Regions from separate parts of the Bacillus inaquosorum genome, predicted to be linked through region 2. Evidence: predicted binding sites of a transcription regulator. Region 2 holds the regulator's gene; each other region holds the start of a gene.
The links. Region 2 encodes Rex, which represses fermentation and respiration genes when NADH is low (regulators of the CRP and FNR family bind a similar motif). Its sites were predicted from a motif close to TTGTGAAATATTTCACAA; they were not measured.
Positions count from the first base shown of each region.

Region 1: M1M80_RS19475 (YwiC-like family protein) is a predicted target of Rex. The motif match lies at 5,479-5,496, and genes of this name have one in related genera.
Region 3: M1M80_RS06860 (DUF1641 domain-containing protein) is a predicted target of Rex. The motif match lies at 2,489-2,506, and genes of this name have one in related genera.

Region 1 is NZ_CP096592.1:3,836,706-3,846,564, forward strand. Features, by position in the region: gene narH (nitrate reductase subunit beta) at 1-1,052, opposite strand, end outside; gene M1M80_RS19465 (nitrate reductase subunit alpha) at 1,042-4,728, opposite strand; gene arfM (Crp/Fnr family transcriptional regulator ArfM) at 4,946-5,422, opposite strand; gene M1M80_RS19475 (YwiC-like family protein) at 5,566-6,285, shown strand; gene fnr (fumarate/nitrate reduction transcriptional regulator Fnr) at 6,319-7,035, opposite strand; gene narK (nitrate transporter NarK) at 7,135-8,322, opposite strand; gene argS (arginine--tRNA ligase) at 8,456-9,859, opposite strand, start outside.
Region 2 is NZ_CP096592.1:649,421-659,279, forward strand. Features, by position in the region: gene M1M80_RS03375 (ABC-F family ATP-binding cassette domain-containing protein) at 1-1,651, opposite strand, end outside; gene moaC (cyclic pyranopterin monophosphate synthase MoaC) at 1,777-2,289, shown strand; gene M1M80_RS03385 (redox-sensing transcriptional repressor Rex) at 2,286-2,933, shown strand; gene tatAY (sec-independent protein translocase protein TatAY) at 2,955-3,128, shown strand; gene tatC (twin-arginine translocase subunit TatC) at 3,135-3,899, shown strand; gene M1M80_RS03400 (YdiK family protein) at 3,936-4,127, opposite strand; gene M1M80_RS03405 (CPBP family intramembrane glutamic endopeptidase) at 4,124-4,858, opposite strand; gene groES (co-chaperone GroES) at 5,097-5,381, shown strand; gene groL (chaperonin GroEL) at 5,428-7,062, shown strand; partial or broken gene M1M80_RS03420 (hypothetical protein) at 7,638-7,961, shown strand; gene M1M80_RS03425 (alpha/beta hydrolase) at 8,106-8,795, shown strand; gene M1M80_RS03430 (NB-ARC domain-containing protein) at 8,895-9,859, opposite strand, start outside.
Region 3 is NZ_CP096592.1:1,401,549-1,411,407, reverse strand. Features, by position in the region: gene uxaC (glucuronate isomerase) at 1-555, opposite strand, end outside; gene M1M80_RS06865 (NAD(P)/FAD-dependent oxidoreductase) at 754-1,932, opposite strand; gene M1M80_RS06860 (DUF1641 domain-containing protein) at 1,972-2,394, opposite strand; gene M1M80_RS06855 (cupin domain-containing protein) at 2,785-3,282, opposite strand; gene M1M80_RS06850 (DMT family transporter) at 3,414-4,388, shown strand; gene M1M80_RS06845 (ABC transporter ATP-binding protein) at 4,508-5,260, shown strand; gene M1M80_RS06840 (ABC transporter permease) at 5,260-6,012, shown strand; gene M1M80_RS06835 (uroporphyrinogen-III synthase) at 6,057-6,869, opposite strand; gene M1M80_RS06830 (DUF8096 family protein) at 7,044-7,232, shown strand; gene M1M80_RS06825 (macrolide family glycosyltransferase) at 7,274-8,452, opposite strand; gene yjiB (monooxygenase YjiB) at 8,473-9,663, opposite strand.

The DNA.
Region 1 (9,859 bases), 1.1 Mb from region 2:
CAAACCATCGGCAGCGTGCGGTACTCAGGATGAAGCGGCAGCGCAATCTTCCAATCAATGATCATTTTATAGACCGGCGATTGCTGCGCGGCCTCTATCCATTCAGCCGGGATGCCTTGTTCTTTTGCCAATTTGGCAATCTCAGGATCATTCGGATCAAGAAAAACGTCCAATTGGGAATGGTAGAGATCCTTTTCATTTTCAACAGATGCCGCTTCCTCCACTTTGTCCGCGTCATACAGCATGACACCGAGATAGCGGATTCTGCCTACACACGTCTCAGAGCAGATGGTCGGCAGTCCCGCCTCCAAGCGCGGAAAGCAGAGTGTGCATTTTTCCGCTTTGTTCGTTTGCCAGTTAAAATAGACTTTTTTATATGGACAGGATGAGACGCAATATCTCCATGAACGGCATGCGTTTTGATCGACAAGCACAATGCCGTCTTCCTCGCGTTTGTACATGGCGCCGGACGGGCAAGACGAAACACACGCTGGGTTGATGCAGTGCTCGCAAATACGCGGCAGATACATCATAAAGACCTCATCGAATTCTGTTTTGATCGATTCCTCCATCTTTTGCACGTTTGGATCTTCAAGTCCCGTAATATGGCCGCCTGCGAGATCATCCTCCCAGTTCGGGCCCCATTCAATATTCATAAAGTCCCCGGTCAAGGACGATTTCGGGCGCGCCACTGGCTGGTGTTTTTTCTGCGGGCTGTTTGTTAATGTTTCATAATCATAGTTCCAAGGTTCATAGTAATCATCAATCGACGGCTGGTTCGGATTATAGAAAAGGCCTGCAAGCCGGTTTGTTTTCGGGCCTGATTTCAGCTCGAGCTTACCTTTTTTCAATGTCCAGCCGCCTTTATATTTGTCTTGATCCTCCCATTGCTTCGGGTAGCCGATGCCCGGCTTTGTTTCTACATTATTGAAGTACATATATTCTGCACCGGAACGGTTTGTCCACGTGTTTTTGCAGGTGACGCTGCACGTGTGGCAGCCGATGCATTTATCCAGGTTCATGACCATACCGATTTGCGCTTTAATCTTCAAGCCAATCGACCTCCTTCAGCTTGCGGATGACGACGTTCAGGTCGCGCTGATTCCCTGTTGGACCGTAATAGTTAAAGCCGTAGCTGAGCTGGGCATAGCCCCCGATCATCTGTGTCGGCTTGACGTGAATCCTTGTCGGACTGTTATGGGTGCCTCCGCGGTTATTCGTCAGTTTTGTGCCGGGCACATTGATGTGGCGGTCTTGGGCATGGTGCATAAACGCCATTCCTTTAGGAATCCGGTGAGACAAAACCGCTCTCGCGACGACAACGCCGTTTCGGTTAAAACATTCAATCCAATCGTTGTCTTTGATATCCGTATCCATTGCATCATCTTTATTCATCCACACGGTCGGCCCGCCGCGGAACAGCGTCAGCATCGGCAAGGAATCAAAATACATGCTGTGGACGGACCATTTATTATGCGGCGTCAAATAATTAAGGACGATTTCTTTGCCCTCTTGATCAGGCCGCTTGCTTAGGAACGGACGATGCTGGAGGATCGGTTTAAATGTCGCCATCGTTTCACCGAATTCCATCATCAGTTCATGATCGACATAATAAGATTGTCTGCCCGTCAGCGTCCGCCATGGGATTAATTTTTCAACGTTCGTCGTAAACGGCGAGTACCTGCGCCCTCCTTTTTCTGAGCCGGTAAATGCCGGAGACGTGATGACCGTTTTCGGCTGGGCTGTAATTTGTTCAAACGTAAAGCATTCTTCCTCCCGTTCTTCCGCCAAGTCTTTCAGCTTCAGGTTTGTGATGTTTTCAAGTGATTCCCATGCTTTTACTGCGACTTTTCCATTCGAGGTGGATGATAGGGTTAAAATTGCTTCTGCCGCCTGTTTTGCTTCACTTATATTCGGACATCCCTTCGCGATGCTGTCCGAGGTGATTTCTCCCAGCCTCTTTTTGAGTGATTCATATTCATCAGCTATCGACCAGCTCATCCCTTTTGTTCCGCTCGGTTTTAAACCGGCGTAAGGCCCGAGCGCGGTCATTTTATGAAAAATATGCTTGTAATCCCGTTCAACGACTTGGATGTTCGGCATCGTTTTTCCCGGAATGGCTTCACATTCGCCTTTGCTCCAGTCATTGATTTTGCCGAACGGCTGGGCCAATTCCTGCATCGTGTCGTGGAGGAGCGGCGTTGCTACCACTTCTTTCACCGGCTCCATATCGACTTCTTCTGCCAGATCGGAAACGGCTTTTGACAGAGCCTTGAAAATATCCCAGTCTGATTTGGATTCCCATGGAGCCGAGATGGCCGGAGCGAAAGGATGAATGAACGGATGCATATCCGTGCTGCTGAGATCATGTTTTTCATACCATGTCGCCGCCGGCAGCACGATATCGGAATACAGCGCCGTACCCGCCATTCGAAAATCAAGGTTGATTAATAAGTCGAGCTTTCCTTCCGGCGCCTGCTCCCGCCATTTGATTTCTTCAGGGCGGATGCTGTCGCTGTCGTCATTCATCAAACCGTTCGTCGTCCCCAGCAGATGCTTGAGAAAATATTCATGCCCTTTTCCTGAGCTGGAGATCAGATTTGCCCGCCATACGAAGAGATTCCTTGGAAAATTGGCTTCATTGTCGGGATCTTCAATCGCGAACTTCAGTTTTTTCTCTTGAAGCTGTGAGGCCACATACGCACCGACGTCTTTAGGTGTTGCCGCCCCCGCTCTTTCAGCTTCTTTGTATAGATCAATGCCGTTTTTATTGAATGTCGGGTAGGACGGCAGCCACCCTAAGCGCGCCGCCAGCACATTATAATCGGCGTGATGCTTGTAGCGGGATGACGCAGCGATCGGTGAAGCCAGGTCACTGATCGGCTGGTCCTCGTAACGCCACTGGTCTGTCGCAAAATAGAAAAATGAGGTGCCGTTTTGCAGCTTGGGCACGCCCTCCCAGTCCTTTGCATTGGCAATCGTCTGCCACCCTTCAGCAGGACGGAGTTTTTCCTGCCCCACATAATGGGCCCAGCCTCCGCCGTTTACGCCTTGGGCGCCTACCAGTAAAACTAGATTTAACACCGCTCGGTAGATCGTGTCGGAGTTGAACCAGTGGTTGATCCCCGCTCCTACGATAATCATGGAGCGGCCGTCTGTATCAATCGCATTTTGGGCAAACTCTCTGGCAATTTTAATGACGGCTTCTTTTTTGATTCCCGTCATCTGTTCCTGCCAGCCAGGTGTAAACGGGTGAGGATCATCATAAGAGACGGCTGATTGTTCACCGATGCCCCGGTTTACGCCGTAGTTGGCCAGTATCAAGTCAAACACGGTTGTGACACATACCTCTTCACCGTTCAGGTCCAGTTTTTTAATAGGAAGATCCCGCTCAAGCACTTTGTTTCCGTCATTTGAAAAATACGGGATGCGCACCGTTCCGATTTCGTCCTCTATTCCGAGCACAGAGAGACGGGGCTCAATCGGTTCTCCGGTTTCTTCATCGACCATGTGGAGGTTCCACTTCTGCTGCCCGTCCCAGCGGGAGCCCATTGTCCCTTGCGGTATGGCAAATGCGTTTGTCTGTTCATTCCAGACCGCAGGCTTCCACTGATCATGCTTTGTCTGCCGCCCGATGTCCTTGGCATGCAGAAACCGCCCCGCTGTATATACGCCATTTTCTTTTGACAGGGTAACGAAGAATGGAAAATCCGTGTATTGCTTCGCGTACTTAATAAAACGTTCCGTCTCTTGATTCACGTAAAATTCCTGCAAAATGACGTGACCCATCGCCATCGCAAGCGCCCCGTCAGTCCCTTGGCGGATACTCAGCCAGTCATCCGCGAACTTTGAGGATTCCGCAAAATCCGGACTGATCGAAATGACCTTAGCGCCTTTATAGCGGGCCTCCGCCAAAAAGTGCGCGTCAGGTGTTCTCGTTAACGGAACGTTGGAGCCCCATGTGATGATATAGCCTGAATTGTACCAATCACTGCTTTCCGGAACGTCTGTCTGGTCACCCCAAATTTGCGGGGACGCCGGAGGAAGATCCGCATACCAGTCATAAAAACTGAGCATAGGGCCGCCGATTAATGACATAAACCGGGAGCCTGACGCGTGGCTGATCATGGACATGGCCGGAATCGGAGAAAAACCGACATTCCGGTCAGGCCCGTATTTCATAACTGTATATAGCAGAGAGGCTGAAATCAGCTTCAGCACCTCCGGCCATTCAGCACGCACAAACCCGCCTTTCCCTCTTGCCTGTTTATAGGACTTCGCTTTTCCAGGGTTTTCAACGATCGATTTCCAGGCTTCCAATGGATTTTGATGAGCCTGCAGTGCTTCCCGCCACAAATTGATCAGCACACTGCGCACGTACGGATATTTCACACGGAGCGGGCTGTAAATGTACCATGAAAAACTGGCCCCCCGCGGACAGCCTCTCGGTTCGAAATCAGGCATATCCGGGCCTGTTGAAGGATAATTCAAGTTTTGTCCTTCCCATGTGACAATTCCGTTTTTCACATAAATATTCCAGCTGCAGGACCCCGTGCAGTTGACGCCGTGGGTGGAGCGAACGACTTTGTCGTACTGCCATCTGTTTCTGTATACATTCTCCCAATCGCGATCTTCGCGGGTGGTTTGGCTATGTTTATTTGAATGGTGTTCGATAGGAGAGAAATAGTTCAATCTCCTAAACAACGGACTCATTTTCTTTTTCTTCATGAGAGTTCACTCCTTCCGAGTCAGGTGATGCTAAGTTCACTATAAACAGAGAAAGCGTATTTCCTTGTGAACTATGTCACACACTCTGCTTTTTTCACAAAATGTTCACACAAAGGAGAAGGAAGGACTTTCACAGGGATGTGATGAAGGCGGCGTTCAGGCAGGACGCCTGAGTCATTAGCCGACTTTCATTCAAAGATCAAAAAACCGGTTCTAATTAAGAACCGGGTTCGGCGTTTTCATCCTGTGATGAATGCAGATACCGCAAAAATAATTGATAGGAACAAAAGACATTTTGCTGAAGCATGGCCAAAAAATTCATTTGCAGCTGCGGATTGTAAGACATCATTTTTTTAAATATGTAATAAGGGATATTGAGTATCAGAATGTCTTGAGAGGCATTGACTGAGATAAAAGGCGATAAATACAGCCCGCCTTTTTCATCAATCGGAAACACATCGCCTTTTTCCAAAAGCGCAACGGTTTTCGATCCTTCAGGGAGCCTGCTGTCCATAAAACGGATACTTCCTTTTAATACAATATAAACGGATTGAGAATGGAGAAAGGATGGAGACTGATCAGATGAGCCGCGGATCAACGTCCCGTTTTTCAGCAAGGTTTCGACAATGGATAGAGGCACTTCATTAAACATGGGAAGTTGTTTCAGAAATAATAAATAGTCACACTGATTCATAGGAAAGCCTCCTGTGCTAAGGATAACTTTAGTGTAGCTCGATTGAGCCTGTACAGCAGTGATGTATTTCACAGCTTGTATGATGAATGTCACTTATCGGGGGGATGACTGCATTTATAATGAAATAAAAAAGGAGGATTTTGATGAAGGCACTGATTCCGAAGCAGCACGGCGCATGGGCGATGCTGCTGATTCCATTTTTACTCGGCATGATCAAGGGAGGTCCCGTTTTCTGGCATATTCCGCTATTCCTAGGCTGGCTTTTCCTTTACTTGGCGGTTTATCCTGTTACGCTCGCCTTAAAAAAGAAACAAATCAAACCCTATCAAAAGTGGATTTGTTATTACGGTTTTCCAGCCTGCTGCTTTTTATTAGCCTCTGTCTTTCATAAGCCGCCGCTCATCTGGGTTGGCGTTTCTTTATTGCCGCTGTTTCTCATACATATGTATTACGCCCGCCGAAAAAACGAACGAGCGCTAGTGAATGATATTGCAGGTGTCTTGTTCTTTTGTTCAGGCGGACTTGCAAGCTGCTGGCTGGGGAATGGAACCCTTGACGGCTGGGCTTGGTTTATTTTCTCTCAATCTGCTTTATTTTTTATCGGGAGTTCCTTTTATGTGAAGTCGGTGATCCGGGAGAGAAAAAACAGCGCATTTGCATACTGGTCATGGGGATATCACCTGCTGCTCCCCTTTTTATCTGGTCTTCTCGGAGCAGGATGGGCATTTCTTGCTTTTATCCCAAGCAGTTTGCGGGCATGGTTTTTTCACGGAAGGGATTGGCCTGTGAAAACGATCGGCATTCTGGAAATCGTAAATGCCTGCTTCTTTTTCGCCGTCATGTGTATATTTATCACAAGATAAAAAACCAAGGACCGCCGGCGGTCCTTGGTTTCTTCAGTCAATATTGCAAATCTCCAGCGGACAATTTTCACACTCAATCTCGCATCGCAAATAGTCCCGCTTGTGCAAAATAATTTTTCCGGATTCTTCTATCGAAATCACCCCTTGTTTGCGGAGATCTCCCAGCATCCGGTTGACACTCTCCCTTGCCGCCGCGCAAAACTTTGCCAAATCCTGATTTGTCAGCACAATGTTAATCAGAATGCCGTCGCTTCGTTCCACCCCGTAGCTGTTTGATAAGCGGATAAGAGTGGAGTAGAGCGCCCCCTTTTTGCCGTGAAGAAGCAGATCTCTGATTTTGGACTGAATTTTCCGGAGGTGGGTGCTCATCCATTTCATAAATTCAAATGTCAAAGCACCGTTTTGGGTTAATTCCTTTTCCAGCTTGCTTTTATTAATGACGAGCACCTCGCCATCCTCTAGCACTTTCGCACTGAGCATATATCTCGGTTCTTCAGTGAAAAGTGTTAATTCCCCGACGATATCGTTTTTTTGGCAGATTCTAAGTGTCAGGTCTTTTCCGTCAGACGTCAGCTTGCCGATTTCAATGAGTCCTGATTGAATCAGATAAAGCTCTTCTGCATCCATTCCTTCTTGAAACAAATACGTGTGTTTTTCCATTTTTCTTTTCGTGCTGATTGATTCCAGCAATTCATGCAGATCGCTGGAAAGAAAGTCACTGTCAGATGGTCGAACAGAGAGAAAATTCATGAGCTCACCTCGAAGAAAGTCACGTTGCGTATGTCTATTGTAACGTGAATTGATTTGCACCCATCCAGAAAAAACTAACAATCTTGTGAATGCCCAGTGTTAGTTGACGCTCTGACTGTTTCTCTCCGTGTGCGTTTTCATTCTTTCATGCCAATACATCCATATGACAAGGACAAAGCTGGCTAACGCAACTTCCGAAAGCGCCATGAAGCCGATCGCATATTGTCCTGTTGCCTGAAACACACTCGTCAAAATCAGCGGAGGGAAAAAACCGCCTAGTCCGCCCATAGCAGACACAATACCATTGGCAATCCCCGCTTGCTTCGAAAAATAGAAAGGCACCAGTTTAAAAACGGTCCCGTTTCCTATGCCTGAGCAGACTGCCACCGTTAATGACCCAAACGTATAAAGACCGATCGTCGGCGAGAACGATAAGATAATGCCTGATAATGTAAGTCCCGCAAAAACGAACATCAAGATGCGGAGCGGGCTCATTTTATCAGCCAAGAGTCCTCCCACAGGCCTGAGCAGCGTTGATACGGCAATAAATCCAGCCGTCCGCAAACCGGCGTCCGCAGGATTCAGCCCAAAGTTCTCAACTAGAAAGTTCGGCAGATAGATGGTGAAAGCGACAAAGGCGCCGAACGTAATAAAATAAAACAGGCTCAAAAACCACAGTACATGATTTCGGTAAACGGCTTTGATTTGAGTTTTTATGGAAACATTCACTTTCTTCTCATGCCGGTCGCCGAATAATACGTGCAGCAATGCGAAAACTGCCAGCAGAACCAGATACATCTGCACAGTTGTTTTCCATCCCGCAGCTTGAGCGATAACCGGCGCGGCAAATGTGGTAATGGCGGTTCCGATGTTTCCGGCCCCGTAAATCCCATTGACGACACCGTGCTTTTCTTTCGGATAATATTTCGGCAGGGATGTCACCCCAATGGAGAATACCGCTCCCCCAATCCCTAAGAAAAAACCGCCCGCGATTAAATCAAACAGAGAATCCGCGATACTGATCCAAAACACAGGAAATAAAAGCAGGATGAAGCTGATCATGAACATCAGCCTTGCGCCAAACCTGTTCGTTAAATACCCTAAAGGAATGCGGAGAAGCGACCCGAGGATTACGGGAATCGCTGTCACCAAAGAAATCTCGCCTTTGCTTAAATGAATATCTAATGTGATTTGGGAAATGAGTGATGAAATCAGCACCCAAACCATAAACCCTGCCACCAAGCTTAATGACTGTAACGATAATTGAATGTGTTGACGGTTGATCATTTGGCTTGCCCCTTTCAATGATTCAATAATCAGTCTTATCATACAAAAACTCAGCAAACAGGATTGTGAATTACATCACACGTTTTCCTCATAAAAAAAGGGCAAAGCCCGCAGGCTTTGCCCTTTCTCATCATTACATTTTTTCCGGAGCCGATACGCCGATCAGCTGAAGCGCATTGTTCAGCGTAATTTGCGTTGCTTTCATTAAAGCCAGACGCGCACGGCTTTTTTCTTCATTTTCAGGATCGATGACTTTCTCCGCATTGTAGAAGCTGTGCAAAGAAGAAGCCAGATCATAAATATAGTTTGTGACACGGTGCGGAATTCGTTTTTCTGCCGCTTCCGCCACTGCCTCTGGGAAGCCGCCGATCGTTTTCAGCAGGTCATATTCTTTTTCTGATTGAATATGGCTGAAATCAAGATCCGCCGCCGGCTTAAGTCCCTGCTCTTCCCCTTGGCGAAGCATGCTGCAAATACGGGCATGTGCGTATTGTGCATAATACACAGGGTTTTCGTTAGATGTTGATACAGCAAGATCTAAGTCAAAATCCATATGCGTATCCGCACTGCGCATCGCAAAGAAGTAACGCACGGCATCCAAGCCGACTTCTTCAATCAGGTCGCGCATCGTTACCGCTTTACCCGTCCGTTTGCTCATTTTCATTTTCTCGCCGTTTTTGTAAAGGTGAACGAGCTGAATGATTTCTACTTCAAGCGTTCCTTTTTCATAGCCAAGCGCTTCGATTGCCGCTTTCATACGCGGGATGTAGCCATGGTGATCGGCGCCCCAAACGTTGATCAGCTTATCAAAGCCGCGGTCAAGCTTATCCTTATGGTACGCGATATCAGGCAGCAGGTACGTGTACGAGCCGTCCTTCTTGATCAATACACGGTCTTTATCATCGCCGAACGCCGTAGAGCGGAACCAAGTTGCGCCGTCTTCTTCATAGACATGGCCTTTTTCGCGGAGCGCTTCAAGCGCCTTGTCGATTTTTCCGTTTTGGTACAGTGAAGTTTCGGAATACCACACATCAAACGGCACACGGAAGTTTTCCAAGTCCTTGCGAAGCTTTTCCAGCTCGTATTTCAGACCGTAATCACGGAAAAATGCGAGGCGTTCGCTTTCCTCTTCGTTGACGAAACGGTCGCCGTATTCCTCAGCGAGACGCTTTCCGATCGCAATGATATCCTCGCCGCGGTAGCCGTCCTCCGGCATCGGTTTTTCCAAGCCGAGCGCTTCAAAGTAACGGACTTCCACAGAAAGCGCCAGGTTGTTGATTTGGTTTCCGGCATCGTTAATGTAGTATTCGCGGCTCACATCGTAACCAGCCTTTGAAAGCACATTGCACAAGGAATCGCCGACAGCCGCACCGCGCGCATGACCGAGGTGGAGGTCTCCCGTCGGATTCGCTGATACGAATTCTACCTGGACTCGTTCACCGTTTCCGATGTTCGTTTCCCCGTATGCTTCTCCTGCTTCCAATACAGACGGAATCAGCTTCGTTAAATATTGATTGTTCATATAGAAATTGATAAA
Region 2 (9,859 bases):
TTTTTTCGGTTTCCTCTTGCTGATTCATTTTCTCCAGTTCAAGCTGCTCTGTTTTTTTCTCGGTATAATAATCGTAATCTCCCAGATACTCCTCTATATGGTTTGGAGAAAGCTCCAATACTCTTGTGGCGATTCTGTTAATAAAATATCTGTCATGTGAGACAAATAACAGTGTGCCTGGATAATCAATCAGCGCGTTTTCGAGAACTTCTTTGCTGTCTAAGTCCAGGTGGTTCGTCGGTTCATCAAGGATAAGAAAATTGGCTTTTTGCAGCATCAGCTTAGCAAGAGCCAATCTTGCTTTTTCGCCTCCGCTCAGTGAATGGACGGGTTTCAGCACATCATCTCCGGAGAATAAGAAATTGCCGAGACAAGTTCGGATTTCTTTCTCCGGAAGACCAGGGTACTCATCCCACAGCTCATCAAGGACGCGTTTAGAGGAAGTCAGTTCAGCCTGCTCCTGATCATAGTAGCCGACACTGACATTCGAGCCGTATGAGATTATTCCATGATCTGGCTTTAGGGTGTCCATTAATGTTTTCAGCAATGTCGATTTACCGATTCCGTTAGGGCCGACAAGCGCGGCGCTTTCTCCTCTTGTGAGCATGAACGACACTTCTGTTAAAAGCGGCGGCTGGTTTTCATAGCTGATTGTGAGATCTTGAACGCGCAGGACTTCGTTTCCGCTCTGTTTTGTAATATCAAAATGAAAGTTTGCGGATTTTTCATCGCCGAGCGGTTTTGACATGACTTCCATTCGCTCCAGCTGCTTTCGGCGGCTTTGTGCTCTTTTTGTGGTAGAAGCTCTCGCCAGATTTCGGTCTACGAAGTCCTGAAGCTTTGCGATTTCAGCCTGCTGCTTTTCATACATTTTAATATCTTTTTCATACTGCGCGGCTTTTTGGTCGAGATAAGCGCTGTAGTTGCCGTGATACTTTTTGCTTTCAGCTCTTGATACCTCGTATACTTGGTTTACCACTTTGTCCAAAAAGTAGCGGTCATGCGAAACGATCAGAATGGCGCCTGAATATCCCTGCAAATAATGTTCAAGCCAGGTTAGCGTATCAATATCGAGATGGTTTGTCGGCTCATCGAGAATGAGCAAATCAGGCTGTGTTAACAGAAGCTTACCAAGGGCCAGCCTTGTTTTCTGACCTCCGCTGAGGCTTTGCACCTGTGTTGAATCGTCAAAATGGCTGAAGCCGAGACCATGCAGCACAGATCTGACATCTGCTTCATATTGATAGCCGCCTTTATCTCTGAATTCCTGCTGAAGCCGGTCATAGGTTTTCATGATGCTTTCCAATTCACCGGGATCAGCTGCCGCCATTTTTTCTTCGATAACCCGCATTTCCTTTTCCATTGCTTTTAAGTGGTCAAAAACAGTCAGCAGCTCTTCTTTTATGGTAAGCTTAGAATCCAAGCCCGTATGCTGGGCAAGATATCCCATTGTAATATCTTTTGGTTTAATGATTTCGCCCTTTTCATACGAAAGCTGGCCTGCGATAATTTTAAGCAGCGTAGATTTTCCCGCGCCATTTCTTCCTACAATGGCAATGCGATCACGATTTCTGACTTCCAGCTTTATATTGTTTAAAATAGTATCAGCGCCAAACGATTTGGACAGCTGATTAACTTGTAAGATCATCATATTATTTCACCTCTGCTATAATAAGTTAAGTGTAGCTTATGAACCAGAAGTCAGCAAACAATACATTGGCCGAATAAGACATAGAGAAGAAAATAGTGTATGATCTGTTTAAGGAGAGTTTTAATATGAATGGATTTTCTCATTTTAATGAACAGGGCAGAGCCCAGATGGTGGACATCAGCGAAAAATCTTCGACTGTCCGTACTGCGGCAGCTGTTTCAAGCGTACACATGAAGAATGAAGTGTACGAGAAAATACAAAGTCATGATATCGGCAAAGGAGATGTACTGGCTGTTGCTCAGGTGGCAGGCATTATGGCCGCAAAGCAAACGTCGAATATCATTCCGATGTGCCATCCGCTTTCACTGAGCGGGGTAGATATATCGTTTGACTGGAAAATAAAAGAAGCAGAAGTTATACTTCATATAAAAGCACAGGTCAAAACGAAAGGGAGTACAGGTGTGGAAATGGAAGCGCTCACTTCTGCATCGGTGTGCGCTCTTACCGTTTACGATATGTGCAAGGCCCTTGATAAGGGAATGGTCATCGGCCCTACTTTCTTGCTGGAGAAGACAGGCGGGAAAAACGGTGACTTTAAAAGAGAACTATCCGAGTATAATTTGGAGGACCAAAAATGAATAAGGATCAATCAAAAATTCCGCAGGCGACGGCAAAACGGCTGCCGCTTTACTATCGCTTTTTAAAGAATCTGCATGCGTCAGGAAAGCAGCGTGTATCATCCGCTGAACTCAGTGATGCCGTAAAGGTTGATTCTGCCACGATTCGCAGGGATTTTTCCTATTTTGGAGCTCTTGGCAAAAAAGGATATGGATATAATGTGGATTATTTGCTGTCATTTTTCCGAAAAACGCTTGATCAGGATGAGATGACAGACGTTATCTTGATTGGTGTCGGAAACTTGGGAACAGCATTTCTTCACTATAATTTCACAAAAAATAATAACACAAAAATTTCTATGGCTTTTGATATAAATGAGAGTAAAATAGGAACTGAGGTAGGCGGCGTGCCTGTCTATAACCTTGATGACCTTGAACAACACGTAAAAAATGAATCAGTTGCCATTCTTACAGTGCCAGCAGTTGCCGCTCAATCCATTACAGACAGATTGGTCGCGTTAGGAATCAAGGGAATTCTTAATTTTACGCCGGCCCGTTTGAATGTGCCGGAACACATTCGAATTCATCATATAGATTTAGCTGTAGAGCTTCAGTCACTGGTTTATTTCTTGAAGCATTATTCAGTTTTAGAGGAAATCGAATAGAGGGAAAGGAGGAGCCCAAATATGCCGATCGGTCCTGGAAGCCTTGCTGTTATCGCAATCGTTGCTCTGATTATCTTCGGTCCCAAAAAGCTGCCTGAGTTGGGGAAAGCTGCGGGAGACACACTTCGTGAATTCAAAAACGCTACTAAAGGATTAACGAGTGATGACGAGGAAAAAAAGAAAGAAGATCAGTAAGTTAGGATGACACGAATGAAAGTGAATCAAATGTCGCTGCTGGAGCATATTGCTGAGCTTCGAAAACGGTTGCTGATTGTAGCGCTGGCGTTTGTCGTTTTCTTTATCGCGGGATTTTTTTTAGCGAAGCCGATTATTGTATATCTGCAAGAAACAGATGAAGCGAAGCAGCTTACGCTTAACGCGTTTAATCTGACAGACCCGCTTTATGTGTTTATGCAGTTTGCGTTTATCATCGGCATTGTCCTGACCTCGCCGGTTATTCTTTATCAGCTTTGGGCTTTTGTGAGCCCAGGCCTCTATGAGAAAGAGCGCAAAGTAACGCTCAGCTACATTCCGATCTCTATTTTGCTGTTTTTAGCGGGCTTATCTTTTTCATATTATATTTTATTTCCTTTTGTTGTTGATTTTATGAAGCGGATTTCTCAGGACTTGAATGTCAATCAGGTGATTGGAATTAATGAGTATTTTCATTTTCTCCTGCAGCTGACGATTCCGTTTGGACTGTTGTTCCAAATGCCGGTCATCCTCATGTTTTTGACCAGGCTTGGAATTGTGACACCGATGTTCTTAGCGAAAATCAGAAAGTATGCGTATTTTACGCTGCTGGTGATCGCTGCCCTGATTACTCCGCCTGAGCTTTTGTCTCATATGATGGTCACTGTCCCGCTTTTGATTTTATATGAAATCAGTATTCTTATATCGAAGGCCGCTTATCGGAAAGCGCAGAAAAGCAGTGCTGCCGATCAGGACGTGTCTTCCGGGCAATAATAAAAAATCCATTTCTCATTGAGAAATGGATTTTCTTTACTTCTGGTTCTTTTTGATTTTAAAAGAAAAGGCGAACATCTTAAAAGAAATGCTGATGTTGTAAGCGGCGAACACCATCAGCAGGATGGAGTAAAATGACCACATGCTGCCTGGTGAGCTTGCGGCAAGATAAGTAAAGATGCACCCTACGGCAAAATAGATCATTCCCCAAACTACCGGGTTTCTCATAAAAATAATCCTCCAATAATCAATTGCATTTGTGTGCTCTGCTGTTCAAGGTACTTCTGAACAGGCTCAAGCTGCATGATGACGACAAAGGTATTCATCATGACATGGGCGAATATCGGCACCCATATCCGTTTTGTTCTCGCATACAAGAAGGCAAAGGTAAAGCCCATTGCTGTATAAAGAAGAAGATGCTTTAAATCAGCGTGAACAATACCGAAAATAACCGAGCTGATCAGTCCGGCAAAGAAGAAATTCGTTTTTTCGTACAGTGTGCCGAAAATGATTTTTCTGAAGATGATTTCTTCTAATATAGGCCCGACGACAGAAGAAACCATAATCATGAGCGGGACTGCCTGAATGACATCCAGAATAGCTTGTGTATTTTCTGATTCTCTTCCGATGCCAAATACATAATATTCAATAGAGCCTGCTAATCCTTGCGAGAAGAGGGCAATGAAAAAACCGGCTATCGCCCAAAGGATAGAAAGTCCGACTGAGTCTTTCCGGCCGTTTCGCAGCGTTGTTTTCGGAACAGTTCTCAGAATGAGCAGGACGACAACGAGACAGGCGATAAAGCTGATAACGGACCATAATCCTTGTGCGTGTAGCATATTCTCATTTGTAGGCTGTCCTCCGGCATAACCGAATTTAAATAACAAGGGAATCCCGATTAATGCGGAAAACTGCATGATGATATATGTCAAAATAATAAACCAATACTGTTTTCTCAAATGGTATGTACTCCTTTGTTAAATGGGTTTCGTTCATCTACAGCTATTGTAACATAATCGGAACGGCGGTGAAAAAGCTAAGGGAAAAGGGAGCTGAAAAGAATCATGTAAGCGTGAAAAAATTTTTATCTTATCACTTGAAATTGGAAGGGAGATTCTTTATTATAAGAATTGTGTTAGCACTCTTTAGTGTCGAGTGCTAAAATTACATATTCATACTATTGAGGAGGTTATTACATTGTTAAAGCCATTAGGTGATCGCGTTGTCATTGAACTCGTAGAATCTGAAGAAAAAACTGCCAGCGGAATTGTGTTGCCGGATTCTGCAAAAGAAAAACCGCAAGAAGGCAAAATCGTGGCAGCTGGTTCAGGTCGCGTGTTAGAAAGCGGAGAGCGCGTTGCTTTAGAAGTAAAAGAGGGCGACCGCATTATCTTCTCAAAATACGCAGGTACTGAAGTGAAATACGAAGGTACTGAATACTTAATCTTACGTGAAAGCGACATTTTAGCTGTTATCGGCTAATTCTTAAATAAACAATACTTAAAACATTTGAGGAGGTCTTGTAAACATGGCAAAAGAAATTAAGTTTAGTGAAGAAGCTCGCCGCGCAATGCTTCGCGGTGTCGATGCACTTGCTGATGCTGTAAAAGTAACTTTAGGACCAAAAGGACGCAACGTGGTTCTAGAGAAAAAATTCGGTTCTCCGTTAATCACAAATGACGGTGTAACAATCGCTAAAGAAATCGAACTTGAAGACGCGTTTGAAAACATGGGTGCTAAGCTTGTTGCTGAAGTAGCCAGCAAAACAAACGACGTTGCCGGTGACGGTACAACAACTGCGACAGTTCTTGCGCAAGCTATGATCCGTGAAGGCCTTAAAAACGTAACAGCAGGCGCTAACCCTGTAGGCGTGCGTAAAGGTATGGAAAAAGCTGTAGCGGTTGCGATCGAAAACTTAAAAGAAATTTCTAAGCCGATCGAAGGCAAAGAGTCTATCGCTCAGGTTGCTGCGATCTCTGCTGCTGATGAGGAAGTCGGAAGCCTTATCGCTGAAGCAATGGAGCGCGTAGGAAACGACGGCGTTATCACAATCGAAGAGTCTAAAGGCTTCACAACTGAGCTTGAAGTTGTTGAAGGTATGCAATTTGACCGCGGATATGCGTCTCCTTACATGGTAACTGACTCTGATAAGATGGAAGCGGTTCTTGACAATCCTTACATCTTAATCACAGACAAAAAAATCACAAACATTCAAGAAATCCTTCCTGTGCTTGAGCAGGTTGTTCAGCAAGGCAAACCATTGCTTCTGATCGCTGAGGATGTTGAAGGCGAAGCACTTGCAACACTTGTTGTGAACAAACTTCGCGGCACATTCAATGCAGTTGCTGTTAAAGCTCCTGGCTTCGGTGACCGCCGTAAAGCAATGCTTGAAGACATCGCTGTCCTTACTGGCGGAGAAGTCATCACAGAAGATCTTGGCCTTGACCTGAAGTCTACTCAAATCGCTCAATTGGGACGTGCTTCTAAAGTTGTCGTTACAAAAGAAAACACAACAATCGTTGAAGGCGCTGGCGAAACAGACAAAATTTCTGCCCGCGTGACTCAAATCCGTGCTCAAGTGGAAGAAACAACTTCTGAATTCGACAGAGAAAAATTACAAGAGCGTCTTGCGAAACTTGCTGGCGGCGTAGCTGTCATCAAAGTCGGCGCTGCGACTGAAACTGAGCTGAAAGAGCGTAAACTTCGCATCGAAGACGCCTTGAACTCAACTCGCGCAGCTGTTGAAGAAGGCATCGTATCCGGTGGTGGTACAGCGCTTGTAAACGTATATAACAAAGTGGCTGCAGTTGAAGCTGAAGGCGATGCTCAAACAGGTATCAACATCGTGCTTCGCGCACTTGAAGAGCCAATCCGTCAAATCGCACACAACGCTGGTCTTGAAGGATCTGTCATCGTTGAACGCCTCAAAAACGAAGAAATCGGCGTAGGCTTCAACGCTGCAACTGGCGAATGGGTAAACATGATCGAAAAAGGTATCGTTGACCCAACAAAAGTAACTCGCTCAGCTCTTCAAAACGCTGCGTCTGTAGCTGCAATGTTCTTAACAACAGAAGCCGTTGTCGCTGACAAGCCAGAAGAAAACGCTGGCGGCGCAGGAATGCCTGACATGGGCGGCATGGGCGGTATGGGCGGCATGATGTAAAACCGACAAAAAAACCTTGATTTCTAAGGGTTTGTCGGCAACGGACGTCATTTTTGATGCCCTTTTGATGCCATTTATAAATATTCGAAGCTTCTCATGAGTTCACCGAACTTGTGAGAGGCTTCTTTTTTTCTGTCTTTTGTAGTTTGATTTTTTCAGCACTGTTCTATATCGATTTTTAATAGTATTGATAAATGGTAGGTAATCCCGATATGAACTATTCAATTGACCAAAATACAAAATTCTACCGGCTCAGGTTCCTGCTTACGTCTTCTTTGACAAACGGCTTACTGTTACTTCAGTAAACTGCGTTTCTGTTATGATTATAAAAAGGGTTTGAAAATTATTCGTCCAACCCCTTGTTACTTCTCTCTCTATTGCAGACAGGAGACCATATTGGTATCCTCTCATATGACAAAAAAGACCCAGTTATCTAAATAGTGCCACCAACACTCTTAGGCGGTTTCCCCTAGGAAAGCTCTTGTCAAAGAGAAATCCTGTTAAAATGTCTATTTGTGCTGCTTTTTTTAGCTACTAAAGACGTTATTTTCCTTGCAATAAGGAAATCGTCTTTTATGTTAAATATAAAGAGCGACAGAATAATGACATCTGATCCCCAAAAATTCACTGTCGATAGAGTTAGATTCTTCCAAAAAAATCTTGATAAAACCCGTCCCGACTCTATGGAGACAGACAACCCAATTATCAACTCTGATATTATCAAGGAGGACTTAATAGTGCATTTCTCAAAAATTATAGATCGTTTGGCTTTATATGATTTACACAGAAAAAGAAGCAAAGATAAACATTTTTCTGTTGCTTGTAAAGCCGATGTAGTTGATAGTGAGGAATTTTACAGTGCAAATATAGCTGATGTTTCAATTGATTTGAATGAATCTAAAAAAAATTATAGGGTTGGAACATTCAGTTATGAATCCTTAATTCAATCTGGGAATCCTATTAATGATACTTTAAAAGGGAAGGTTTTTTTAAATGAGAATGATATAGATCCACCCAATGTCATCTTTGTACACGGCTGGCGCATGGATTCGTACAATAGGATCAAAAAAATATTTCATAATCGTATAATGAACGATTTAGGCTGGAACATGTATTATTATTCCCTTCCATACCATTTTGAAAGAGAACCGGAAAATTCACTGTATAGTGGCGAGTTGATGATTAGTGCAAATATTGATCGTACAATTGAGTCGACAAGGCAGGCCATTGTCGATTTACGGGCGTTAATTCACTGGATAAAAGCAAATAAAAAAGGCCCTGTTTTCATAGTGGGAGTAAGCTTAGGGGGGTGGGTTACTAATCTAATTGCTACCCTAGAATCCCAAATTGATGTAGTGGTATCAATCTTTTATGCCAATCGCCTTTCTTATTCGATATGGAACACAATTCCAGGTAAATACATAAGAGAAGAATTAGAACAAAATGGTGTGACCTATGAAGATTTAGTGAAATGCTGGAATATTACAGATCCTAGTCAAGCCTTGCCGAAAGTTAATAAAGATAACATTCTGCTGATTTCTGCTAAACACGATCAATATATTGACTTAAAAGATGCAGATTATTTATGGGAAAGTTGGGGGAAACCCACAAGATATGTTTACAATTGTGGTCATTCTGGTATTGTTCTTTGTCGCAAAAAACTGGCAAATGATACGCTTTCCTTTATACGAGAAAGGATACATACGAGAAAAACTGATTCAGTACATTTGTAGACCTTATAAGAAACGATAGGCCAACTAAAGTCGCAGTTGGCCTATTCTGTTTATTAATAAAGAAACTGAGTGAGATTGCTGACAGAACTACTATGCGTACTAGTCGTTTTCTTTAATCACCATACCCAGTTCTTCCACCTCTCCCCGAATCCCAATAGCAGGCTCCCAAGAATCAATTAAACGAATCGCTTTTTGATTGAATTCCATCGCTTTCGTTTTCTCTCCTTTACGGTTCAACAGCTGCGCCATCCCGTAAAAATAATAGATCAACTCAACCTGATTCGCGTTTTGTTTGTCATAGAGCATTTGCTCAAAGGCTTCTTCTGCTTTCTCAAACTGACCACACTTCACGTAAGCCACACCCAGATTAAAATAGGCTTCTATCGTTTTTTCGCCGCCGTACGTGGAGCTGATTTCATTTGCCGATTCGTATAATTGAATGGCTTCTTCATCATGACCTCTTGCAAAGCTTAAGTCACCGCGAACCAATAGAACCCTGTGTTGAATGGTAGGGGAAATCGGATGATCTTCGATTTCGTTTAAAATGGTTTCTGCTTTTTCCTGTTGCCCGGCTTTTAAAAACAGCCTTGCTTGCAGTGCGTGTCCCCATACGTTTAAATCGTCGGCGTCATGATCTTCAGTATCTGATTGTTCCAGAATCCTCAATCCAGCTTCAATTTGCTGTAATGCCTCGCCTAAATCATTAACTTCCATCAGGGCCCAGCCTGCTGTGTCGATTCGGAAGAATGCTTCTCGTGTGTGTTGGCCTAATTGGTGGGCGGCATCGGCGGCTTTGCGTCCGTATTCGATTCGCAGGGGCAGGTTGATTCTGCTTAGAAAATGGCTGATGCGGGTGATGAGTTCGATTAGGGTTTCTTTTTGTCCGGTTTCACTTGTCCATTGGATGACCTTTAAGATGTTTGGCCATTCTTTTTTCATTTGATCTAAATTCCGTCCCAGAAGGTAGCTCCAATAGATAGAGTTGGGCCGTTCCCGTTTTAAATGGGTTTCGGCATAATCAATATAATAGTGAGCCCAGCGGCTGCGGGCTTCTTTTTCATATT
Region 3 (9,859 bases), 750 kb from region 2:
CGGCCGAAATCCAGGCAGCACGCTGACAGGAAAATCTTTCTCTTCTTTTAATAATAGATGGTATTCAAGAGAATCGACAGGGTCATCAGTTGTGCAAACGACCTTTACATTTGATTTCACGATCAAATCCCTTGCGCCGAAGCCATCTCCTTGAAGCAGTTCATTCGCCCGTTCCCATATAGCCGGCGCGGATTGCTCATTCAAAATCTCATAAATTCCAAAAAAACGCTGCAGTTCTAAGTGAGTCCAATTGTAGAGCGGATTGCCGATCGCCATCGGCACGGTTTTCGCCCAAGCCATAAATTTCTCTTCATCAGTCCCATCGCCTGTAATGTATGTCTCTTCAATCCCATTGGCTCTCATGATGCGCCATTTGTAATGGTCTCCATACAGCCAGGCTTCCGTGATGTTTTGAAATGTCTTATTTTCATAGATTTCTTTCGGACTTAAGTGGCAGTGGTAATCAATAATCGGCATGCCTTTCGCATAATTGTGATAGAGGCTGACAGCGGTTTCATTTTTCAACAAAAAATTTTCGCCCATAAAGGGTTCCATCTCCTCACCGTCTTTCATTCTATTTCAAAATGTTAACGTTAACATTTTGATTTGGTTTTATTTTACCTTTATATTCCTCTGGGATCAATCTCTTTTTTGAAAATGAAATGTTAACGTTAGCAAACAAACGAAAAAAAGACATTGCCGGAAAGCATCCCGAAAGGAACGCTTTTGGCAATGTCCGAGTCCAAAAAAGGATTAGTAAGCTAAGCTGAAAAGTCCTTTGATGTGTGTTAAGTAGCGTACGTTACTTGCTTCTTTCATCAAGGAAGCAGGAAGACCTTTAAGCGGTGTAGAATTTGCACCAATAATGGCAACTGCGTCTTTGCGTCCAAGACTTGCAAGTGTACCAGAGTTTACTGGCTTGAATGTTTCAAGCGTTTTGCCTTCTAAATAAGCGAATAGGTTGTAACCGATCAGCTCACCCATTTGCCATGCGATTTGTGCAGTTGGCGGATATGGACGGCCGTCTGGAGCGAAGTAAACTGCGCTGTCACCGGCAACGAATACATCTTCATGAGATGTAGATTGCAGGAAGTCATTTACTGTCGCACGTCCGCGGTTCACTTCAAGACCTGATTCACCGACTAATGGGTTACCTTGAACGCCGCCAGTCCAAACAAATGTGTTGGCAACAACTTTTGATCCGTCTTTCAGATCAATTACGTTTCCTTCTACATTTGTAACAGGAAGACCTGTTAAGAACTCAACGCCACGTTTTTCAAGGCTTGCAGTCGCACGTTCGATAAGATCATCCGGAAGAACAGGAAGGATTTTCGGACCTGCTTCAACCAGTTTCAATTTGATTTCTTTATGGTCTACGCCGTATTTTTTCGCAAGGTTCGGCATGATGTCAGCAAGCTCACCGACAAGCTCAACACCTGTTAAGCCGCCTCCTCCGATAAGGATTGTTGCATCTGCTTCGTTTTTCGTTTGAGAGTACTCGCGCACACGATCTTCAACATGTTGGAAGACTTTGTTTGCATCAGCAGCAGATTTCAATACCATGCTGTTTTCTTCAAGACCTGGGATGCCGAAGTACGCTGTTACTGAACCAAGACCTACAACAAGCGCATCGTAAGATAATGTAGAACCGTCAGCAAGCGCAACTTCTTTTTTATCAACAGAGAAAGAGCTTACTTCCGCGATTTTAAGGTCAATGTCTTTACCTTTGAAAAGTTTTTCTAGTGGCATTGCAACCGCTTTTTCAGACACGTTGCCTGCTGCAAGACGGTGTAATTCCGTAATGATTTGGTGAGTTGGGTATTTGTTTACCACTGTCACGCGTGCTTGTTCTTTTGTGTAATGTTTGCGAACTGTTAGAGCAGAAAGAACTCCGCCATAACCAGCGCCTAGAATGACAATATGTTTTGACATCGTATATCCTCCGTCCTTTATATCAATTTGAATCTGAGATTATTTTTGGTTTTCGCGTTCGTTCATGACTTCAAGGTAGCTGTTAGCAAAACGGAACAGCTTTTGAGCTTGAGGATCTTTCAGCATACGCAACAGGCCGAAAAGACCAATTGTTTCGTTGCTTGCATCCGCGCGGTCTTTCGCTTCGATTGCAGTCGCAGCTACTTCTTTCGCTGTTTCTTTTACAGGCTCAAGAATTTCAGTGATCGCACCGACTGTGTCGCTTTTTAACACTTCGTCAGTTGCTACAGATTGAGCGAAATCATAAGACTTCGTTAAAATATTCACTAACTCAGTCAGCTTTGGAAGCTGGTCAACTAAAACGGTCAGTGATTCTTGAACTTCTGGCTTTAACAGCTGATCAATAAGATCTTGCTGGCTTTGGCTGACAGACGCATTTGTTTGATCGATTGTTTCTGGCATATCCAATTCTCCTTTACTATAAGCAGTTTGCTGATTTTTTTGGAAAGGGTAGTGCCTCTCCCTGGTCTCATGCTTGAAGGCATAAGAATAAGGATTGTGAATTCATGCACAATCATTTACAAAAATAAATGTTTACTACCCAGTTTTTCATCTTGCCATATTCAGTATTATTTTTATCTCAAAAATAAACAATTGAATAAGTCAAAAATCCTTTACTCTCTCTGAAAATAGCAAACACAAAAAACTCCAATTCGATTACCTTCTATATGATAACACTTTTTGAACAAAATTTGAACGTGAATTGCTTCGATTATGAAATTAATTTATTTGGAGCCCGTGTCATAACATTTCTGCGGCACTAGTTATTGACAATCCATCAATTTCTCCCCTTCACTTTACCCATATTTCCAAAAGAGGAGCCCTTTTTCCTGTGATCGGGTCATTCGCCGGCAATGAGACCTGCTTGATCTGTTTCACCGCTTCCTCCCGTTCATTCGGTTCTCCCGTCTTCAAATCATACTGAACGCCTCCCGGATAAGCGCCAATGACGGTAAAATCGGAGCTTGCGCTTAGCTTTTTATGGCCGACTCCGGCTGGAATCACGACTGCGTCGCCAGATTTGAAAGGAATGGCAGCCCCTTTTTCTCCCCCAAACTGAATCACAGCCTCTCCCCGAACTGCAATCAGCACTTCATGCGTATTGCTGTGATAATGATGGTATGGAAAAACACTTCCTGACCAGCTGTTTGACCAGCCATGCCGGTTGACGATCAGCTCTGCCTGACCGGTGTCCTTGAACACGTTTTGATACACAACGAGCGGAAAATCAGGGTGATTCGGAATCCTGCCGTCATCCTGAAAGAAGTACGTCTGTATCTTTGCTTCCATCAATGTCACCTCCTATTTTCTGTCTTCCACACATAGCGGTTTGCAAAACATGATGTTTTTCTCACGATTCCATTGATCTGAATAATACCGAATAGTATAGTATAAAAAATAATGCCAAAATGAAGGATATCATGAAAGCAATCATTATCGGAATATTAGCCTCACTCTTTTTCGCCGTTACCTTTATTTTAAACAGAGCGATGGAGTTATCCGGAGGCAGCTGGCTATGGAGCTCATCGTTGCGCTTTATTTTTATGGTGCCGTTTTTATGTTTGATTGTCATTATGAGAGGGGCATTCGCTCCTCTCTTACAAGAGATGCGGAAAAAGCCGTTTTTTTGGATCAAATGGAGCTTTGTCGGCTTCGTGCTTTTTTACGCGCCGATCACATTTGCGGCTGCATACGGTCCCGGGTGGCTTGTAGCCGGAACTTGGCAAATTACCATTGTAGCCGGTGTGCTCTTATCTCCTTTGTTCTATGTCAAAAAAGACATGCCGGGCGGGCCGCTGCTCGTTCGTCAAAAGATTCCCCTTGTATCACTTGGCACTTCCATGATCATCCTGATCGGAGCGGCGCTGATTCAGCTTCAGCATGCAGAATCGCTTTCCGGGAAGATGCTGCTTTTCAGTGTGCTGCCGGTTGTTATTGCGGCTTTTGCCTATCCGTTAGGAAACCGGAGAATGCTCGAAGAATACGGAGGCCGGCTTGATACATTTCAGCGTGTGCTGGGAATGACCTTGGCAAGCCTTCCGTTCTGGCTTATAGTAGCAGCGTACGGCTGGTGGTCAGATGGCCTTCCGACAGCGGGACAAACTGTTCAATCCTTTATCGTTGCCGTCAGCTCAGGCATCATTGCGACCGTTTTATTTTTCTGGGCCACTGATATGGTAAGAGACAATCCGCAAAAACTCGCAGCCGTTGAAGCAACTCAATCAGGTGAAGTGATTTTCGCGTTGCTTGGTGAAATTGTTCTGCTGTCAGGCGTGTTCCCATCTCTTTTATCATTTGCCGGTTTATTCATTATTATTGCGGGGATGGTGTTACATACCTTCGCTTCACAGCCGAGAAAACCGAAAAAGAAAACACAGTCAAATCTGACCGCGTAGCATCTGCCGGAGAATGGGTGAAAGCCTGTTCTCCTTTATTTTTGCTACCAAAAGCCATCTGTTTCACGTTATATTTAAATATAGGTTCAGCCTACTTATACTGAAAGGTGATTAATGTAATGGAAGCAAACGATCAAACACAAAACATACCAGCCATCTCCTTCAAATCAGTCAGAAAAAGCTATGAACAAGATGGACAAACTTATGATGTATTGCAAGACATCACCGGAGACATTCAACAGGGCGCAATCGTGGCCGTTTTAGGCCCTTCCGGATCAGGCAAAAGCACCCTCCTTTCCATGTGCAATTTAATGAGAACGCCTGACAACGGCGAAGTAAAAATATACGGAAAGGAAGTCAGGGAATGGAATGTCAATAAGCTGAGGCGAACGGCAGCACTCGCGTTTCAATCGGCTCCCGTCCTCGATGGGACAGTGCGTGACAATCTAGGTCTGGTCCAAAGGCTGCACCAATCCCAGCTGTACTCCCCTGAAGAGCTTGCTTCTCTAACAGGACTGTCATCAGATCTGTTAGACAGAAGCGCCAAGGATTTATCGGGCGGACAGCGTCAAAGACTGTCACTAGCCAGAACACTCGCAAATCCTTCCTCTATTCTATTGTTGGACGAAATTACGTCGGCCCTGGACCCGGTTTCTGCTCTTGAGGTTGAAGAGCTGATCAAAAAGCAGCATCAAGAGAAAAAGCTGACGGTCATGTGGGTGACTCATAATATGGAGCAGGCAAAACGAGTAGCCGATACCATTTGGTTTATGGCGGATGGCCGGCTGCTGGAAATCGCAGAAACTGAAACATTTTTCTCTAATCCGCAGCATGAAACAGCCAAAGAGTTTTTGAAGGGAGGTACCCGGTAATGGATTACCTTTCCCTCTCTTTAACGATGATCTTTGTTTTGATCGCCTTGTTTTTATCAAAATCATTTAAAGCCGGCGTAGAAAAAGACATGATCATTGCCACCATCCGGGCCGCGGTACAGCTGCTTATCATCGGTTATGTACTGTCGCTGATTTTCCGCGGAGACCATCCTGTTTTTATCTTGCTGATGGTGCTGTTAATGCTGGCGGTGGCAGCGCAAAATGTCATCAAACGAAAGAAAAATACAATCGGTTCGTTTTGGAGGGTGTTCGCCGCGTTAGCGATTGTAGAAATTGTGACGCAGGGAATTCTGCTGTCTCTTCATATCATCCCGCTTACGGCCCGATATGTCATTCCGATCAGCGGAATGGTCATCGGAAATTCGATGGTGCTCGCAAGTTTGTTTTTAAACCGGCTCAGCTCTGAAGTCGGCGTGCGTAAAGAAGAAATTCAGTTAATATTGTCTCTTGGAGGCACACCGAAGCAATCTATACAGCGTATTCTTACTTCTGCGATGAAAATGAGTATGATCCCAACGCTGGAAAGCCAGAAAACACTTGGGCTTGTCCAGCTTCCTGGCATGATGACAGGCCAGATTCTAGCCGGTGCGGACCCGATTCAGGCGGTACGCTTTCAGCTCTTAATCGTATTTACAACGATGGCGTCAGCCGCGCTGACATGTGTGATCTTAAGCGTGCTGACATACCCGTCATTATTCACCGCGCATCAGCAGCTGAAGCAGAATGGATGACAGACAAAAGCCGCTTTCCCTTGGAGAGCGGCTTTTTGTACGGGTTATTCCTTTTCTTCATAATACTTGGACAGCTCAATAATCATCGCGCCCATCCGCTCAATCTCCGGAGCAAGCAGTCTTGTGATGCCTTCTTCCCGCAGTGCTTCAGCAGTCACTTTTCCGACAGCCGCGGCAATGGCGCGCTCTTCGAATACGGTCTTCACTTCATCGATATAGCCGCGCTCCTTGGCAAACTCAAACAGAGAACGAATCTGAATTGCCGTTGTAAAACAAACGGCATCGATCTCACCGTTCATCAGCTCCCGGCATAACCGCTCCACCGTTTCCTCCTCTGGCGGGATGTGCTGATAAGGCAGAATCGGCAAGACAGATGCGCCCTTTTCTTCAAGAAATGCCATGAGGGCCGGTGCTTTTTCTCCATGAAGCTGCACCATGACTGTTTTTCCTGAAAAGTCGTGACGCTCCAAGGACCGGATTAAGCCTCTTGTTGTCCCGTCTTCATCCAAAGCTTCCGGTGTGATCCCTAGCTTTTTTAGCACAGCCAGCGTTTTGTATCCCCGGCATGCCGCTTTCGCCTGGCGAATCGCCTGCAGAAACTCGTCTTTCAGACCGATTTTCTCTGCCATATCGACAAGAGTCTCCGTGCCAATGCCTGTCGTGAAAATAACCCAGTCAGCTTTTCTCTCCGCAAACGTCCGCAAATCCGGCTCTACCTGCTTCTCTGCCAAGTAAACCGTTCCTTGGAGAGGCCGGATGACAGGAGTTCCGCCCTGTTTTTCAATGATCGTGCTGATTTCTTCTGTTTTTCGGGAGCCCCCGATCGCCACGCGTTTTCCAAGTAACCCTTTTCCCATACCCGTTTCCTCTCCTCTTTGCATAGGCTTTTTATGTATACAAGCTTAATAAAGCTATTGTGGCGCATACAAAGGGAGAAATCAAGATAAATCCAAACCTCTACTATCCATTGAATACGCCGGAAGCTTGCTGTAAGATATACAGCAGACACGTTTACGAACGGAGGATCGATCATGGAAACAAAAAAAGAAGAATATGAAACAAAGGGTTACGATACATCGATCATTTACGAGTTTAATGAATATCCGGACGTCCACAGCGGGCGCTGCGACAATTGTGATTACACACTGTTCAAAAGCTCTGTAAAAGGCGGAAAATTTCTCAGAGAATGCCGGAGATGCGGGATGAAAAAAAATATTTAGTCAAAAAAACCGAAATCAATCTTGATTTCGGTTTTTTTGACTTATTGCGGTACACCGGATTTTTTCATAAACGCTTCAATCTCAGCTGCCGCACGCTCCGCCCCGCCTGCTTCTTTTACATCCTTTTGCATATTCTTGACGCGGCTGAGCACCTCCTGATCACCTGCTACCGCCTGCACCGCTTCCTGCAGTCTGGAAACCGTTACTTCTTCTTTCGGCAAATAAACGCCGAGCCCTAAATCATCGACACGCTTTGCGGTGAGCTCCTGCTCATACATTTGCGGAATGACGACAAGCGGCACACCTGCATTCATCGCTTCCATCGTACTGTTCATTCCGCCATGTGAAATAAACATATCGGCTTTCGCCAACACCTCAAGCTGCGGCACACTTTGGCGAATGATAAAATTAGCAGGAATATCATTCAGGCTTTCAGGATCAATCGTTTTCCCGACCGACATGATCACTTGCCATGAAGAATTCCGAAATGCCTCAATGCACATCTTGTAAAATTCCGGCCATGCATTAAACGCTGTTCCCAATGAAATCAGCATAAGCGGGCGATCATCCTTTTCAATCAACAGGCTTTCTTGTTCCGTCCGTTTTCCAAGGGATGGGCCGACAAAACAGAAACGGTCATCAAACGTCTCATGCTGAATCTGAAAGGACTTCGGCATAAAGACAATATTTAATGCTTCCGGCACAGCTAATTGTTCAAATGAAACAGCCGGCAATTGTGCTTGCTCCAAATAGGCTTTGAATTCAGCCTCCGCTTCTTTTATTCTTTTCAGCATGTCTTTATTCCCGAGCCAAAAGGATTCATTTTGGGCGTATGATGAACAGAGCTTGATGACCGGCACATGTAACTTGTCAGCTAACAATTTTCCCGACAGCGCAATAAAATCATAGAGGATCAGATCAGGGCGATCATCCTGATATAAATCCTCAAGTTGCGGCAGAATGCTAAAAGATTCTTCCAAGAGACTGAGCGTCGTCTCATTCTTTTCCATCATCTCCTTGATCTCCTTGGGGTCAATAGTCAAGGATGAATGATAAACGAATGCTTCACCACCGGCTTGCTGCACAGCAGGCGCGAACTCCTCAGTCGTGGCATACGTGACACGATGCCCTCTCTCACAAAGCTTCTTTACTAATGCAAGCGTAGGATTGACATGCCCGTACCTCGGGATGTTGATGAGCGAAATATGGTACTTTTTCATGAAACCAGTCCCCTTATTGATTAAATTTTGACACGGAAGCTCTTTAATCCGTATATCACGCTGTTTTCAATCGGAGTGATACTGACGCATTCCATATGAGAAAACGCAGAAATCAAAGACGTTAACGCGATATTTGCTTCAAGACGGGCAAGCGGTGCCCCAAGACAAAAATGGATGCCGTGGCCAAACGCGATATGCGGATTGGGATGGCGGCGGATATCAAACATGTGCGGCCTGTCAAACTTCGCTTCATCACGATTTGCTGATGCCACAAAAGCCAGAACCATATCTCCTTCTTTAATCAGGTGCCCCCCGATCTCCGTATCCCGTTTGGCAATGCGCCTTAAAACCGGTGCAGGCGCCCTGAAACGCAGGACCTCCTCGACTGCCTGAGGCATCAGTTCAGGATGGCTGCGCAGTTCAGCGTATATATCCGGCGTTTCTAATATGCTGTACATCGCATTTGAAATCAGGTTTGTGGTGGTTTCATTTCCAGCTACCAGCAGCAGCGTGCAAAACGGAATCAGCCCTTCTCCGGACAGCTTCTCGCCTGTTTCTTCCGCTTTTACTAAAATTGAAATGATGTCCTGTGCCGGTCTGTTTCGCTTTTCTTCTATGATGCCGGCAAAAAACGCGGCCAGTTCTTCCTCGCACTTGTTTCGTTCTTCCAAAAAGGCTTTTTCAGCTTCTTCACTTTTATCCTTCGGTGTGCTGACCAGAAGATCAGACCATGCTTTAAACTGATCCATATGCTCCGAAGGCACTCCCAGCAGCTCAGATATCACGATAACCGGAAGCGGGTATGAAAAATCGTGAACAAGGTCAAACTCACTTCGCCCTTGAAATTTTTGAATCAGTTCATCTGTGATTTCCTGAATTCTCGGTTCCCATTGCTTCATTACACGCGGTGTGAAGGCTTTATTCACTACAGAACGGATTTGCGTATGCCTTGGCGGGTCCATATTAATAATGGAATTCCCGATAGAGCTTGACTGCTGCGGCATATAACTGGAAAACACCTCTTTATCCCCAATGACTTTTTTGACATCATCATAAAGAAAAACGCTCCACACTTGGTTTTCTTCATCAAAGGAAACAGGCGCATCCTTTCTCATCGATTCGTACCACGGAAACGGATGATACGCATCCTGTTTGTTTTTTCCATTGAGCAGCGCTCGCTGCAAGGCTTGCCGGCGGTTTAACACATTCACGTATTGTCACTCCCCTTGAAAGAATTCAGCAATTGACGCTCTTCTTCACCTCCCGCTTTCGAAAAAGAGAGGGACAATCAAGTATAGACAGATTGGATAACAGCAGGCAGGCGATCATGATGTCCGATGCAGGCATCATATATTCCCCCTCGAATTTCGTTCATCTTACCATAATCTTTCAATTTTTTTCTATTCA